DNA from 3 places in the Nocardia vinacea genome. Region 1 is predicted to be linked to each of the others. Evidence: riboswitches for the same ligand, from Rfam matches in the RefSeq annotation. Region 1 holds a riboswitch; each other region holds the start of a gene.
What was found. A riboswitch is a leader RNA that binds a small molecule or an ion and turns the genes downstream of it on or off. The one in region 1 is predicted to bind cobalamin.
Positions count from the first base shown of each region.

Region 2: it holds a riboswitch for cobalamin, as region 1 does, so the genes downstream of both, OIE68_RS44710 (hypothetical protein) here and metE (5-methyltetrahydropteroyltriglutamate--homocysteine S-methyltransferase) in region 1, are expected to answer to the same signal.
Region 3: it holds a riboswitch for cobalamin, as region 1 does, so the genes downstream of both, OIE68_RS29675 (CbtB domain-containing protein) here and metE (5-methyltetrahydropteroyltriglutamate--homocysteine S-methyltransferase) in region 1, are expected to answer to the same signal.

Region 1 covers NZ_CP109149.1:4,718,687-4,723,411, reverse strand. Annotated here, with positions in the region: gene metE (5-methyltetrahydropteroyltriglutamate--homocysteine S-methyltransferase) at 1-2,010, opposite strand, end outside; cobalamin riboswitch at 2,150-2,356, opposite strand; gene OIE68_RS21670 (pyruvate carboxylase) at 2,662-4,725, shown strand, end outside.
Region 2 covers NZ_CP109149.1:9,850,557-9,855,281, reverse strand. Annotated here, with positions in the region: gene OIE68_RS44720 (ABC transporter substrate-binding protein) at 1-34, opposite strand, end outside; gene OIE68_RS44715 (alpha/beta hydrolase) at 231-1,397, opposite strand; cobalamin riboswitch at 1,461-1,587, shown strand; gene OIE68_RS44710 (hypothetical protein) at 1,619-1,873, shown strand; gene bioD (dethiobiotin synthase) at 2,070-2,747, opposite strand; gene OIE68_RS44700 (8-amino-7-oxononanoate synthase) at 2,744-3,892, opposite strand; gene OIE68_RS44695 (hypothetical protein) at 4,026-4,343, shown strand; gene OIE68_RS44690 (adenosylmethionine--8-amino-7-oxononanoate transaminase) at 4,348-4,725, opposite strand, start outside.
Region 3 covers NZ_CP109149.1:6,494,588-6,499,312, forward strand. Annotated here, with positions in the region: gene OIE68_RS29655 (carbonic anhydrase) at 1-24, opposite strand, end outside; gene OIE68_RS29660 (A/G-specific adenine glycosylase) at 178-1,056, shown strand; gene OIE68_RS29665 (alpha/beta hydrolase) at 1,064-1,816, opposite strand; gene mhuD (mycobilin-forming heme oxygenase MhuD) at 1,994-2,308, shown strand; cobalamin riboswitch at 2,374-2,526, shown strand; gene OIE68_RS29675 (CbtB domain-containing protein) at 2,557-2,751, shown strand; gene OIE68_RS29680 (CbtA family protein) at 2,742-3,524, shown strand; gene OIE68_RS29685 (hypothetical protein) at 3,561-4,046, shown strand; gene OIE68_RS29690 (response regulator transcription factor) at 4,103-4,725, opposite strand, start outside.

The DNA of each region.
Region 1 (4,725 bases):
ATGCGAGCGCGCTGCCTCGATCGAGGTCACATCGGCATCCAATCCGGCGATCGCATCGATGACCTCACCGAATTCCGAATAGCAGAGATGGGTGTGAATCTGGGTGGCATCCGAAACCCCGGAGGTCGCCAACCGGAACGCGCCGACCGACCACTCCAAGTACTCGCCCTGATCGGCTGCGCGCAGCGGCAGTAGCTCCCGCAGCGCGGGCTCGTCGACCTGGATGATCCGAATGCCCGCGGCCTGCAGATCGACCGTCTCGTCCCGGATCGCCAGCGCCACTTGACGTGCCGAATCCGCCAAGGGTTGGTCATCGCGGACGAATGACCAGGCCAGAATCGTCACCGGGCCGGTCAGCATGCCCTTGACCGGCTTATCGGTCAACGATTGCGCATAGCCGATCCAATCCACGGTCATCGGCGCGGGCCGCGCCACATCGCCGAACAGAATCGGCGGGCGCACGCAACGGGTGCCGTAGGACTGCACCCAGCCCGCGTCGGTGGCGGCGAATCCGTCGAGCTGCTCGGCGAAGTATTGCACCATGTCATTGCGCTCCGGCTCGCCGTGCACCAGTACATCCAGGCCCAGCTTCTCTTGCAACGCAATGACATCCGCGATCTCGGACCGCATCCGCCGCACGTACTCGGCCTGATCGATCTCACCCTTGCGCAATGCCGCACGCGCCAGCCGGATCGCCGAGGTCTGCGGATACGAACCGATCGTCGTCGTCGGCAGCGATGGCAACCGCAGCCGCTCGGCTTGCAATGCCCGCCGCTGTTCCGCGGGTGCCCGCCGAGTTGCATCCGTGCCGAGCGTGGCCAGCCGCGCCCGCACCTGCGAATTGTCCAACCGAGGATCGGTGCGCCTAGTGGCGAGAGCGGTACGGACCGTAGCCAATTCGTTGGCGATCGCCCCGGGCCCCGCACTCAGTCCGATCGCGAGCAACCGCACCTCGGCGACCTTCTCCGCACCGAACGCCAACCACGAACGCAGCCGCTCATCGAGGCCGGTTTCGCTTGCCAGGGTGTAGGGCACGTGCAGCAGCGAGCAGGAACTCGACACCGCAACGGATTTCGCGCACCCCAGCAGCGTGCCGAGCGTCGCCAAAGCCTTTTCCAGATCGGTCCGCCAGACATTTCGACCGTCGACCACACCTGCCACCAGCAGCTTGTTCGCCAGCGCCGGCACACCGGAGAGATCGGCGTCAACGGTGAAATCCAGTGCGATGCCTTCGATTTCGGTCTCGGCCAAGGCACTCAACGCAGCACCTGGCTTGCCGAAGTAAGTGGCCACCAGTAGCGCGGGACGATCCGTCGCGGCCGACAGTTCGGCGTAGGTCCGCCGCACGAGTTCGACCTCATCAAGGGATAGATCGGTGACCAAGACCGGCTCGTCGAGTTGCACCCACTCCGCGCCCGCCACGGCCAGCAGCCGCAACAGCTCCTGATAGAGCGGCACCAACTCGTCGAGGCGATCCAGCGCCGCACCGCCGGTCGCCTTCGCCAGCTTCAGGAAGGTGATGGGTCCGACCACCACCGTCCGCGCGGGCACCCCGAGCGCGAGCGCCTCCCGCAACTCATCCAGCACCTTCGAAGGATCCAGCGAGAACACCGTCTCCGGACCGATTTCCGGCACCAGATAGTGGTAATTGGTATCGAACCACTTGGTCATCTCCAACGGTTCGACCGTATCGGTGCCGCGTGCGGCTGCGAAATAGCGATCCAGTGGATCGGCGATACCGGCTACCCGGGGTGGCAGCGCGCCGAACAGCACGGCGGTATCGAGCATCTGGTCGTAATAGGAGAAGGTGCCGACTGGGATGGAATCCATTCCGGCGCTTTGTAATTTGGTCAGCTGGTCGCGCCGCAGGTCGCGGGCTATCGCGTGCAGTCGCTGCGCGTCGATGCGTCCGGCCCAGTAGGACTCGGTGGCGCGCTTGAGCTCACGGTGCGGCCCCACCCGCGGGAGACCGAGAACCGTCGCGGTGAACGGATTATGCGTAACAGTCACGAATTTCTCCAGTGCTGAGATCGAAGACCATCGCCCTACGAGCTAGCGGAGACCGAGTGACGTGCCGGTGCACCGATGGAGCCCGACAATCGCACAGAGGTCCGCGCGCCCAATCCACGAGGCGGTGGCCGCCGGATACGGCGTATCCGACACGGCTGGCAGGTCTTCGGACTTGCGGGCACGGGCCTTCTGGCCGACCCCGTAAGGGGCTCACCTACTGGCCGTCGCTTCCCGGGTGGTTGCCCAGTGCTTGATGACGGCGGTCGTTCCTGCATACCGCTGCGGGACAGTCCCGGATTCTCACCGGGTTCCCTCTCATCCGCGCACCGGTTTCCCGATCCGCGAACTCGACTCCGTAACGCGACGTCGGGGCTCCATCTCGTCTGCGCACGGCGAACCAGCTGCGTCAACCAGCATAGGCGGCCGCACAATCGGATTTTCGCAGTGCCCGATGCATAGCGGGTTTGCGAAGTTGTCGCCAGGTGCGTTCGAGGCGCCGCTGGCACCCGACCGCACTTGTGACCGCGACGGACGGTGAGATGTGTCGGCGAGGTGAACACAACTTCGCAACTCTGCTAGGACTCGTTGTGAAGATTCCGCGAAGGGGACTTCCCTGTCAGGCCACGATTCCGGGCCGGGTACCTTAGTTCAATGTTCTCGAAAGTCTTGGTTGCCAACCGTGGCGAGATCGCCATCCGCGCCTTCCGCGCGGCCTACGAACTCGGCATCGGGACGGTCGCAGTCTTCCCGTACGAGGACCGCAACTCGGTCCACCGGTTGAAGGCCGCGGAGTCCTATCAGATCGGCGAACAGGGACACCCGGTCCGGGCGTACCTCTCGATCGAGGCGATCATCGCGGCGGCCAAGTCCGCGGGTGCCGACGCCATCTACCCCGGTTACGGCTTCCTGTCCGAGAACCCGGACCTTGCCGCGGCCTGCGCCCGCGAGGGCATCACCTTTATCGGTCCGTCGGCCGAAGTGCTCGAACTGGCTGGTAATAAGGCCCGCGCGATCGAGGCGGCGCGGGCGGCGGGTCTGCCGGTGCTGCGCTCCAGCGCCCCCTCCGCCGATGTGGACGAACTGCTGGCCGCATCCGCGGACCTGGACTATCCGATCTTCGTGAAGGCCGTCGCAGGCGGCGGTGGCCGCGGCATGCGCCGGGTTGCCGATCCCGCACAACTGCGCGAATCGATCGAGGCCGCGTCCCGCGAGGCCGAGTCGGCCTTCGGTGATCCGACTGTCTTCCTGGAACAGGCCGTGGTGAACCCGCGCCACATCGAGGTGCAGATCCTGGCCGACCAGCACGGCAATGTCATGCACCTGTTCGAGCGCGACTGTTCGGTGCAGCGCCGCCACCAGAAGGTGATCGAGCTCGCGCCCGCACCGAACCTGGATCCCGCACTGCGCGAACGTATTTGCAACGACGCGGTCGCTTTCGCCCGTCAGATCGGCTACAGCTGCGCGGGCACCGTCGAATTCCTGCTCGACGAGCGCGGCAACCACGTCTTCATCGAGATGAACCCGCGCATCCAGGTCGAGCACACGGTGACCGAGGAGATCACCGATGTCGATCTGGTGCAGTCTCAGCTGCGCATCGCGGCGGGGGAGACCCTCGAACAGCTCGGTCTGAGCCAGGACGAGGTCGCCATTCGCGGTGCGGCCCTGCAGTGCCGGATCACCACCGAGGATCCGGCCAACGGCTTCCGACCCGACACCGGCCGCATCACCGCCTACCGCACCCCCGGCGGTGCGGGCATCCGCCTCGACGGTGGCGCGAACCTGGGCGCGGAGATCGGCGCCTACTTCGACTCGATGCTGGTCAAGCTCACCTGCCGCGGCCGCGATTGGCACGCCGCCGTGGCGAGGGCCAGTCGCGCGCTCGCGGAATTCCGTATCCGCGGCGTCACCACCAATATCCCGTTCTTGCTCGCGGTGCTCGACGATCCGGACTTCAAGGCGGGCCGGGTCACCACCTCGTTCATCGATGAGCGCCCGCAGTTGCTGACCCTGCGTGGTTCGGCCGACCGCGGCACCAAGATCCTGAACTACCTCGCCGATATCACCGTGAACAAGCCGCACGGCGAGCGCCCGACCACGGTGTATCCGCACGACAAGCTGCCCGCCATCGATCTGAGCGTGCCGCCGCCGGACGGTTCGCGTCAGCGGCTGCTGCGCTTGGGCCCCGACGGCTTCGCGCGGGCGTTGCGTGAGCAGAAGGCCGTCGGCGTCACCGACACCACCTTCCGTGACGCACACCAGTCGCTGCTGGCCACTCGGGTGCGCACCAATGGTCTGCTCGGCGTGGCCGGACATGTCGCGCGCCTGACACCGGAACTGCTGTCCATCGAGGCCTGGGGCGGCGCGACTTACGATGTGGCACTGCGCTTCCTGTTCGAGGACCCGTGGGAGCGGCTGGCCGCACTGCGCGAGGCCGTGCCGAATATCTGCCTGCAGATGCTGCTGCGCGGACGCAATACCGTCGGTTACACGCCGTACCCGGAGCAGGTGACGCGCGCGTTCGTGCAGGAGGCGACCGACACCGGCATCGACATCTTCCGCATCTTCGACGCGCTCAACAATGTCGACCAGATGCGTCCGGCCATCGATGCGGTGCGCGAAACCGGTACGGCCATCGCGGAAGTCGCGATGAGCTACACCGGCGACCTGTCCAACCCGGACGAAAACCTCTATACCCTCGACTACTACCTCAAGCTC
Region 2 (4,725 bases), 5.1 Mb from region 1:
GCAGGCCGGTCAGGAACGTACGTGGTCGGAACATGCGGTGATTGAATCAAGATGAAACCGGCACGCATACGGTTTGCCTTAGCCTGATTCCAACGCAGCGCCCGATTCCAACTGTGTTCACCCACCCCGTCGGCTCCGCCAGCTGCCATCCCCCTGTGTTCACCCACCCCGCCGGCTCCGCCAGCTGCCATCCCCCTGTGTTCACCCACCCCGCCGGGCTCCCATTCCCCTCAGCGCGGCGCCGCCGCGGAGATCGTCGCGCGCATCTGCTCCTGATATCGCTGGATGAACGGCAGGATCTGCTGGTCGATAATCCGGTTGTACTCCTCGGGGCGCTGCATCGGATTGGCGTGCCCGGTATTTCGCGGCATGACGACCAGCAGCGAGCCGTCGACGCCACCGGCCCGCTCGATGAGCACCTCGTGGGAGTACTCGACATCCACCACCCGGTCGTTATCCGGATTGCGCGGGCGGATGAAGACGATGGCCGGGCGCGGTTTGCCGTCGGCGGGTCGGGACAGCGCGCGCAGATCGTTGATCGCACCGCCCGCCACGATCGCCAGGAACTGCGTCTCGATCAGGCCGTTGCTGGCCGCGTCTTTGGAGAAGACCTTCTCGCGCAACACTTCTTCGACGACATCGCGCAATGGTTCGAGCCGGACTCCGCGTAACCCAGTGGCCCCGCGATCGACGAATCGATCACGGCGCGCGTAGGTTTCGACCGCCAGCCGCAGCGTTCGGCTTTCCCGCGCCCCCGGCAGCCACCCCATCCAGCGCACCATATCCTCGCCCGCACCGCGACTCTCCGGACGCACCGCATTCAAATCCACCGGCGTGCAGTCCAGAATCACTCCCGCTAGGCGCAGGTCGCTGTCGAGGTGGATATGCCGCGCCACCTCGAGCGCGATGACCCCGCCCATGCTGTGTCCGACCAGCACAACGTTCTTCAGCCCCGACATCTGGGCGGCGCGGATGATCAGATCCGCGATCACCTTGGTGTCTATACCTTGATTGTCGTATTTGATGGCCCAGACCACGCCCATATCGCTGAGGGCGGGCAGCGCGGCCGCGGTATTGCTGGCATTGAGTCCACCGAGACCGACCATATCGACGACGACCGTGTCCCAGTCGCGATCGTGCGCGGGGTTGGCGATCGGCAGGACGGCGGGTTCGGTGCGCGCGAGCCGATCGCGTTCCGGGGTGACGTCGTGCACCCAGTACTGGGCGAACACGATGAGCCCAGCGAGCAATACCAAGGCGACCCGCAGCAGCGCCAATCTGGTACGGCGCAACGTCTGCCACCCGTGCCCGAGACGAGTCTCCCGAAGCCGGGCCCTCCGTCGCGCGTCGTCCCAGTCCGAGACGGTGGACGGGTGCCGATCGTCCAACGGCGACATCTTCTCCACTCTAGGTACGGTTCGCGAGTGCTGCCAGGTGACCCGATGGCGGCGGTGAACCCGACCGAACGGGTAGAGTTCGGGCCGTCATCCCGGCGGGTGCGGGAATCCGGTGCAATTCCGGAACGGTTGCGCCACTGTGATCGCCCTCGCGGCGAAAGTCAGACCTCCCTCGCCGGGACAACTCTGAGAGGCCGCGATTTGCCCATGGAGCAGTACCGATGATGCGTGCGCGCACATCCGGCGGTACCCACATACGAATATCGAACCGTCGCTTGGCGATCGCGGTTCCGGTGCTCGGTGTGCTGCTGATCGCGGCGATGATCGTCGCGACCGGTTTCGGCGCGGAGACGCTGCCGGTCACCTCGGTATTGGAGGTGCTGCGACATCGGATCGTCGGTGGCGTGCCCGCCGATCTCGGGCTCGACACCATCGTGTGGCAGCTGCGGGTGCCGCGTACGGTGCCGTTCATTTGAAGGCCGACAGCGCCGCCGTCCCTCCGAACAGTCGCTCTGCGCTCGCTACCCAGCCGATGCTCAGCTGCCGATCGATGCATCTCAGCGAGACAGCGGGCCACCCGCTCATCCAGCAGTCGCGCTGCGCTCGCTACCAGCCCGCGCCCTCAGTTGCCGGTCGATGCATCTCACCGAGACAACCCGCCGCTGCGGAAACCTACTGGCCGAGCGCAGACCAACCGGGAGTGAACCAACCAGGTGCAGCGGCGGAGAACCGCTCGCGATCCCACCCACCCGCTCCTGCAGGTATCGCGCCGACCAACTCGACTCCGGTAACCCGGGCCAGATCAGTGCGATTGCACTCCTCCGCCAACCCAGGCTCGTCAGGCCACGAGCCGATCACCAGACCCGCGCAGCGGACACTGGATGATGACAGTGCGCGGATGGTCAATTCGCTGTGGTTGAGAGTCCCGAGCCCAGCCGCGGCGACCACGAGCACCGGAGCGTCGAGCTTCTGCGCCAGCTCGAGCAGTGTGAATTCGCCGAGGCGGACCAGCAATCCGCCTGCGCCTTCGACCAGGGTCAGATCCGCATCGGCGAGTGAGTCGATGGCGGCGGCGGTTTCACTCAGCGTCAACAGCGGCTGCCCGCACCGACGCGCCGCGGTATCCGGAGCCAACGGATCGGGATAGCGGGCGATCTCGACCGTTCTCGTGACACCGGTGAGGCGTTCGACTTCGGCGAGATCGCCGGATTCGCCCGGCGCCACACCGGTTTGGGCCGGTTTGCACACCGCCACCGACCGACCGGCGGCCAGCGCGGCCGCGGCGAGCGCGGCGGTCACCACGGTCTTGCCGACCTCCGTCGACGTACCGGTCACGAACAGCACACTCATGCGGTCACCAATCCACGCGCCTGGGTCAGCACCTCGCCGAGGACCGTTGCGATGGTGTCGAGTTCGCCGGAAGTCAGATTCGCTCGTGCGGTGAGCCGCAGCCGCGATGTCCCCTCGGGCACCGTCGGCGGACGGAAGCATCCGACATCGAGTCCACGTGCACGGCATGCCTGCGCGGCGTCATACGCGACCTGCGCCTCGCCGAGCACCACCGAGACAACCGCCGAATCCGGTTCCGCCACACCGGCAATGCGCGCGATATCGGCCGCCCGCTGCAACACCCGACCCGCCATCTCGGGCTCTCGACGCAACAACCGCAGCGCCGCCCGCGCCGCACCGACCGCGGCGGGCGCGAGTCCGGTATCGAAAATGAACGTGCGCGCCGCATCGATGAGATGCGCACGCACACGCTCGCTGGCTAATACCGCACCACCCTGTGCGGCAAGGGCTTTCGACAGGGTCGCGGTCACGACGAGATCCGGTTCCCCGGCCAAGCCGACCTCGTGCACCAGCCCGCGCCCACCCGCGCCGCGTACACCGAGCCCGTGCGCCTCGTCCACGATCAGTACCGCGCCATTCGCCCGGGTGACCCGGTGCAACTCGACCAGCGGAGCCATATCACCGTCGGCGCTGAACACCGAATCGGTAAGTACCAGTGCCCGTTCCTCGGTCCGCTCGGCCAGCAACCGCTCGACCGCCTCGACATCGCAGTGCGCGGCGATCTCCACGCGCGAGCGCGAGAGCCGGCAGGCGTCGACCAGTGAAGCGTGGCTGGCCGCATCGGAGACGACCAGCGCGCCCCGCCCGGAGAGCGCTGTCACCACCCCGAGGTTGGCGGCGTAGCCGGAGGCGAAGACCAAACCGGCCTCGGCGCCGACGAATTCGGCGAGTTCGGTCTCGAGCTGCTCGTGTTCGGCTGTGGTCCCGGTGACGAGCCGGGATCCGGTCGACCCGGTACCCCAGCGTCGCACGGCCTCGATCGCGCCCTCGATGACCTCCGGATGACGTACCAGCCCGAGGTAGTCATTGGAGGCGAGGTCGATCGATAGCGACTGTGCCGCACGGGGTCGCAGCTCACGGCGCAACCCGACACGCACGCGCTCGGCGGCGCGTTCGTCAAGCCAGCCCAACGGATCGGTAGTCACAGCTCCGCAGCATACTTGAACACCGTTCAAGCCGCATGGTAGGGGTCTGGTGCTGGTACCGTTGGAGCCAATCGTTGAAGGTCGCCACCGACTGACGGTGGCGCGGCATTTCCGCCAGAGGGAGTAGGGCCGAATGCCACGGTGGGCGATAGTCGTCGAAGAGACAACAGGTTCCGGCGATCAGCGTTGGTCGCCGCGGGTTCTCGCGGAGGTGGTCGGCACGCGCGAGCAGGCCGTGGCCAAGTTGCACTCGCTCGTGCCCACCTTCACCCCGCAGCATCCGAGACTTCCGGGTCGCCGCGTCCTGCTGCGCGATGGCGACACCTACCTGCTGATCGCCTCCGGCTGGGCCGACGACTACCACTGTGTCTTCCGGGTCTGGGAGATCGTCTCCGACACCGACCGTCCCGAGAACGCGGGAACCGCGCACGACACCCGCAAACGCGCCTGACGCGTCAGGCCTGGGCGGCGGCGACTATCCCCGCGGTGATGCGTTCGATGTCCTCGGTCGTGCTGATGAAGGGCGGCATGGTGTAGATCAGATCGCGGAAGGGGCGCAGCCAGACGCCCGCTTCGACGGCGGCGTGGGTGGCCTTGCGCATATCCACCGGATGATCGAGTTGCACGACGCCGATCGCCCCCAGCACCCGCACATCCGCCACCCCGGGCAGCGAACGCGCCGGGGCCAGACCGGCTTTCAGCTCCGCTTCGATACGGGTCACCTCGGCGCGCCAATCTCGTTGCAGCAGTAGCTCGATCGAGGCCACCGCGACCGCGCAGGCCAGCGGATTACCCATGAAGGTTGGACCGTGCATGAGCCCGCCGTGCTCGGC
Region 3 (4,725 bases), 1.8 Mb from region 1:
ACTGATCGGGTTGGAATCCGGCATACCGACCATTGTGCACATCGCAGTGGTTACCAGCGAGTCCGTTTCGTTACGGCTCGGCAAATATCGACCAGCCGCAGGACAATAGGAACGGTGAGGGCAGTGTCGGAGGGCGGCGCAGCGCAACAGCGTGCAGGCGGAAAACCCAAGATCACGATGGGTACCAACCGGGTGGATGCCGAATCGTTGCTGGACTGGTACCGGGAGACCGCGCGGGATCTGCCGTGGCGACGCAAGGACGTCACCGCCTGGCAGATCCTGATGAGCGAAATCATGCTCCAGCAGACGCCGGTGGTGCGGGTCGAGCCGATCTGGCGGGAGTGGGTCGCGCGCTGGCCGGTCCCGTCGGCCATGGCGGCCTCGTCGCAGGCCGAGGTGCTGCGCGCCTGGGGCAAGCTCGGATATCCGCGGCGGGCGCTGCGACTGCACGAATGCGCGAAGGTGCTCGCCGAGGAACACGGTGACGAGGTGCCGACCGATGTCGATGTGCTACTCGGTCTGCCGGGTATCGGCGCGTATACCGCACGGGCGGTGGCCTGTTTCGCCTACGGGCAGCGAGTTCCGGTGGTGGACACCAATGTTCGTCGGGTGGTGGCGCGTGCCGTGCACGGGCGCGCGGAGGCCGGTAATCCGTCGTCGCGTGATCTGCCCGAGACCGAAGCGCTGCTGCCGCGCCGAATCGACCATGCCGCAATGTTTTCCGCCGCGCTGATGGAACTCGGCGCGACGGTGTGCACGGCACGCACGCCCGACTGCTCGCGTTGCCCGCTGCCGCAATGCGCGTGGGTTTCGGCGGGCAGGCCGGTCTCCGATGTGGTGCGCAAGACGCAGAAGTACGAGGGCACCGATCGCCAGGCGCGCGGTCGGCTGCTCGACGTGTTGCGCGACGCGACCGGTCCGGTCGAGCGAATCCGGTTGGATCTGGCCTGGACTCGCGATCCCGGCCAGCGCGACCGAGCTCTGGACTCCCTGCTCGTCGACGGCCTCATCGAACAAACCCCTGACGGGTTGTTCGCGCTCGCCGGTGAGGGCTAGCACAACCTCATGCGGGAAGGTTCAGGACTTTCCGGAGGAATGCTTCGACCTCGGTGCGGTAGCGCTCCGGTTGGTCGTCGTGCACCAGGTGGCCCGCGTTCGGGATGCGGACGTAGGCGGCGTCCGGGTGGACGTCGGCCATCTGCCGCATCTGGCCCTCGGGGGTGATGGTGAATTCGCCTTCGAGCAAGAGCACGGGCGCTTCGACCGCGCGCCATTGCGCCCAGAAGTCGCGGGTGCCCCACTCCTCGGAGATATCGCGGAAGGTGGCGACCGAACCGTGCAGGCGGTAGCCGTCGGGGCCGTGCTCGAAGGAGTCGAGAAAGTAGCGACCGGCGACCGGGCCGAAGAAATCCAGCACCGCGTCCGCATCCGGAAACGGCTGCGGCCACGCCTCGATCATGGCCGCCCAGTTCGCGGCGGTGCGGCCGCGGAAGTCGGGGGCGATATCCTCGACCACCAGCGCGCGCACCCGCTCCGGATACCGCGCCGCGAAAACCCAGCCGTGCAGCCCGCCCATCGAATGTCCGATGACCACCATGGGTTCGGAAATTTCGGCGGTGGCCGCGGCGAGGTCGTCGATGAAGGCCTCGGTGGTCAGTTCCACGGGCGCGGGACGACCGTGACCGGCGGCGTCGAAGGTGTAGACGTGGCCGAACTCCCGCAGCCAGGACAGGTGATCGCGCCAAGTGCGGGCACTGCCCATCAGTCCGTGCAGCAGCAGGATCGGCACCCCCGCGCCGCCTTCGTCATACAACACTGTGCCATTTTGCAGTATTTTTGGCCGCGGCTCCGCCGCGGCGTGTTCGCGGCCCCCTTCTGTCTCGCTCGTAAGACTCGCTCCGAAGTTGGAGAGTCTCGCAGTCAACTCGACTCCGATGGACTACGTCGCATGCGCTGCGGGGTGTCCGGTTGGCGCGGACGTATCGTCGGAGCCATGGCTGTTGTGAAGATCAATGCGATCGAGGTTCCGGAGGGCGCGGGCCCCGAGTTGGAGAAGCGATTCGCCCATCGCGCGCACGCGGTCGAGGGCTCGCCGGGCTTCCTCGGCTTCCAGTTGCTGCGGCCGGTGGCCGGGGAGAACCGGTACTTCGTTGTCACCCAGTGGGATTCGGAGGAATCGTTCGCGGCGTGGCGGGACGGACCCGCACGCGAGGCGCACGCAGGCGAGCGGCAGAAGCCGGTTTCGACGGGTGCCTCACTGCTGGAATTCGAGGTCGTACTGGACGTTGCGGCCAAGTCCGCTTCCTGAAATCGCTGGACAGACGCGGCGCGCGACTCGCCCATCCCGGCCTGGGCAAGTCGCGGGCTGTGTTGACGCCGAGTACGACCGGATGTCACAGTTCGAAGGACAAACGCGAGGGTGACGCGGTAATTCGGTGAAATTTCGAAGCGGTCGCGCCACTGTGTTCTTGCACCGAGTCCTCGGTGCCGGAAAGCCAGACACCGGCACCTTCGCACCGAACAACTCACGGGACGCGCATCCCTAGGAGGACTCGAATGGCTATCGCGCATTCACCGAGTCGGGCAACTGATTCACTCGGCACACTGCTCATCGCAGTGGGCGTCGTTCTTCTCGCATTGCTCACGCTGTACCTGGTCGGCTTCGACCAGGGCGTCATCTCGCGCAGCGGGATGTACCTGCATGAGCTCATGCACGACGGACGTCACCTGCTCGGTGTGCCGTGCCATTGATCGGATCGCTAAAGACCCTGCTGCTCCGTGGCCTGCTGGCCGGCCTCATCGCCGGTCTGCTGGCCGCGACAGTGGGCTATTTCGTCGGCGAACCCAAGATCGACGCCGCCATCTCCATCGAAGAGGCCGATACCGCAAAGTCCGCCGAGCACGCCCAGGAACCAGCTGGGCATACGCACGGTGACGAGGAAGAACCGCTGGTCAGTCGGTCCGGGCAGAAGTTCGGGCAGTTCCTTGCGCTCGGACTCGCCGGGCTCGCGCTCGGGGCGATCTTCGCTTCGATCGCGCATTTCGCACGCCGGTACACCGCCTTGTCGGGGCCGAAGCTCGCGCTCGGATTGGCATTGGCCGGTTGGACCGCGATCGTGGCGGTGCCGTTCTTCAAGTACCCGGCCAATCCGCCCGCCGTGGGTGAACCGGACACCATCAACCAGCGCACGCTGCTGTGGTTGGCGGCGGTGCTACTCGGACTGGCTGCCGTCGGTGTCGGGCTGTACGTCTACAAACTGCTTGCCGCGCAACTCGATACGGTCCGGCTGATCGCCGGGGTCGCGGCATTCGTGCTCATCGTCGTACTCGGGTACATCCTGTTGCCCGGTGTGAACGAGGTGAAGGACGACTTCCCGGCCGTACTGCTGTGGCAGTTCCGTGCGACATCGCTCGGCGAGACGGCCACCCTGTGGGCCTGCCTCGGCCTCGGTTTCGCGGCGCTCACCGAATTCGCCACGCGCGATAGCACTCCGGTACGAGAAACAGCCGCTACCCCAGGCTGATCCGGAGTTCGGACCGCGAAGGGCAGTGTCGGTTGTATGACCGGCACTGCCTTTTCCGTACGGCCACGAACCGACCCGCCACGCTCGGTTTCCGTAGCATTCACCGCGCTCGTCATCGCGCTGCTTTGCGGTGTCGGCGAGGCCATCACCTACACCGCCGTCCAATTGGACCGCCCGAATGCCGATATCGGCTCGCTCGCAACAGGTCTGGCTATTCGCGGCGGCATCTACCTGGTGGTTCTCGGCGTTGCGGTCCAGATGGCGCGCGGTGCCCGCTGGGCCAGGATGGTGCTCACCGTCGGCATCGGCGTAGTCGGCCTGGCCTCGCTGATCATCGAACCACTGGCAGCCACGTTGTCCGCCAAGCAAATCGGCGACCTGTTCGACAACCTCACCGCATCCGCAGTGATCACCGGAACCTTCCGCACCGGGCACATCCTGGCCGTCTTGGTTGCCATCCCCGCCATGTACCATCCGACCGCCCGCCGCTACTTCGCGAGGGAATCGGCGGCGCGAAGGTAGCGGCTACTCGCACAGGCTATTTGATATGCGCGGTAGTCACCTGTTGTGCGACAGCGTTATTGCCAGCCGGGGCGGACCAGGCCGGATTCGTAGGCCATGACCACGAGTTGGGTGCGGTCTCGGGCGTCCAGTTTCATGAGGATGCGGCTGACATGGGTGCGGGCGGTGGCGGGGCTCATGAAGAGCCGTTCGCCGATTTCGGCATTGGTGAGGCCCTCGGCCACCAGGGTCATGACCTCACGCTCGCGGTCGGTGAGTTCGGTGAAGGCGGCGGGCGGGGGTTGTTTGGCGTGGGCGGAGAATTCGGCGATGAGGCGGCGGGTGACACCGGGTGAGAGCAGGGCGTCACCCGCGGCGACGACTCGGATCGCGCGGACGAGGTCGGCGGGTTCGGTGTGTTTGACCAGGAACCCCGTCGCGCCCGCGCGCATTGCTTCGAAGACGTATTCGTCGAGTTCGAAGGTGGTAAGCACGACCACCTTCACGTCGGCGAGTTTCGGATCTTCGGCGATCATTCTGGTGGCGGCAAGGCCGTCCAGGACCGGCATTCTGATATCCATCAGGACCACGTCGGGGGTCAGGCTGCGGGTCATGCGGACGGCCTGTTCGCCATTATCGGCCTCGCCCACCACCTCGATGCCGTCCTGCGCGTCGAGCAGCGCGACGAAACCGCCGCGCA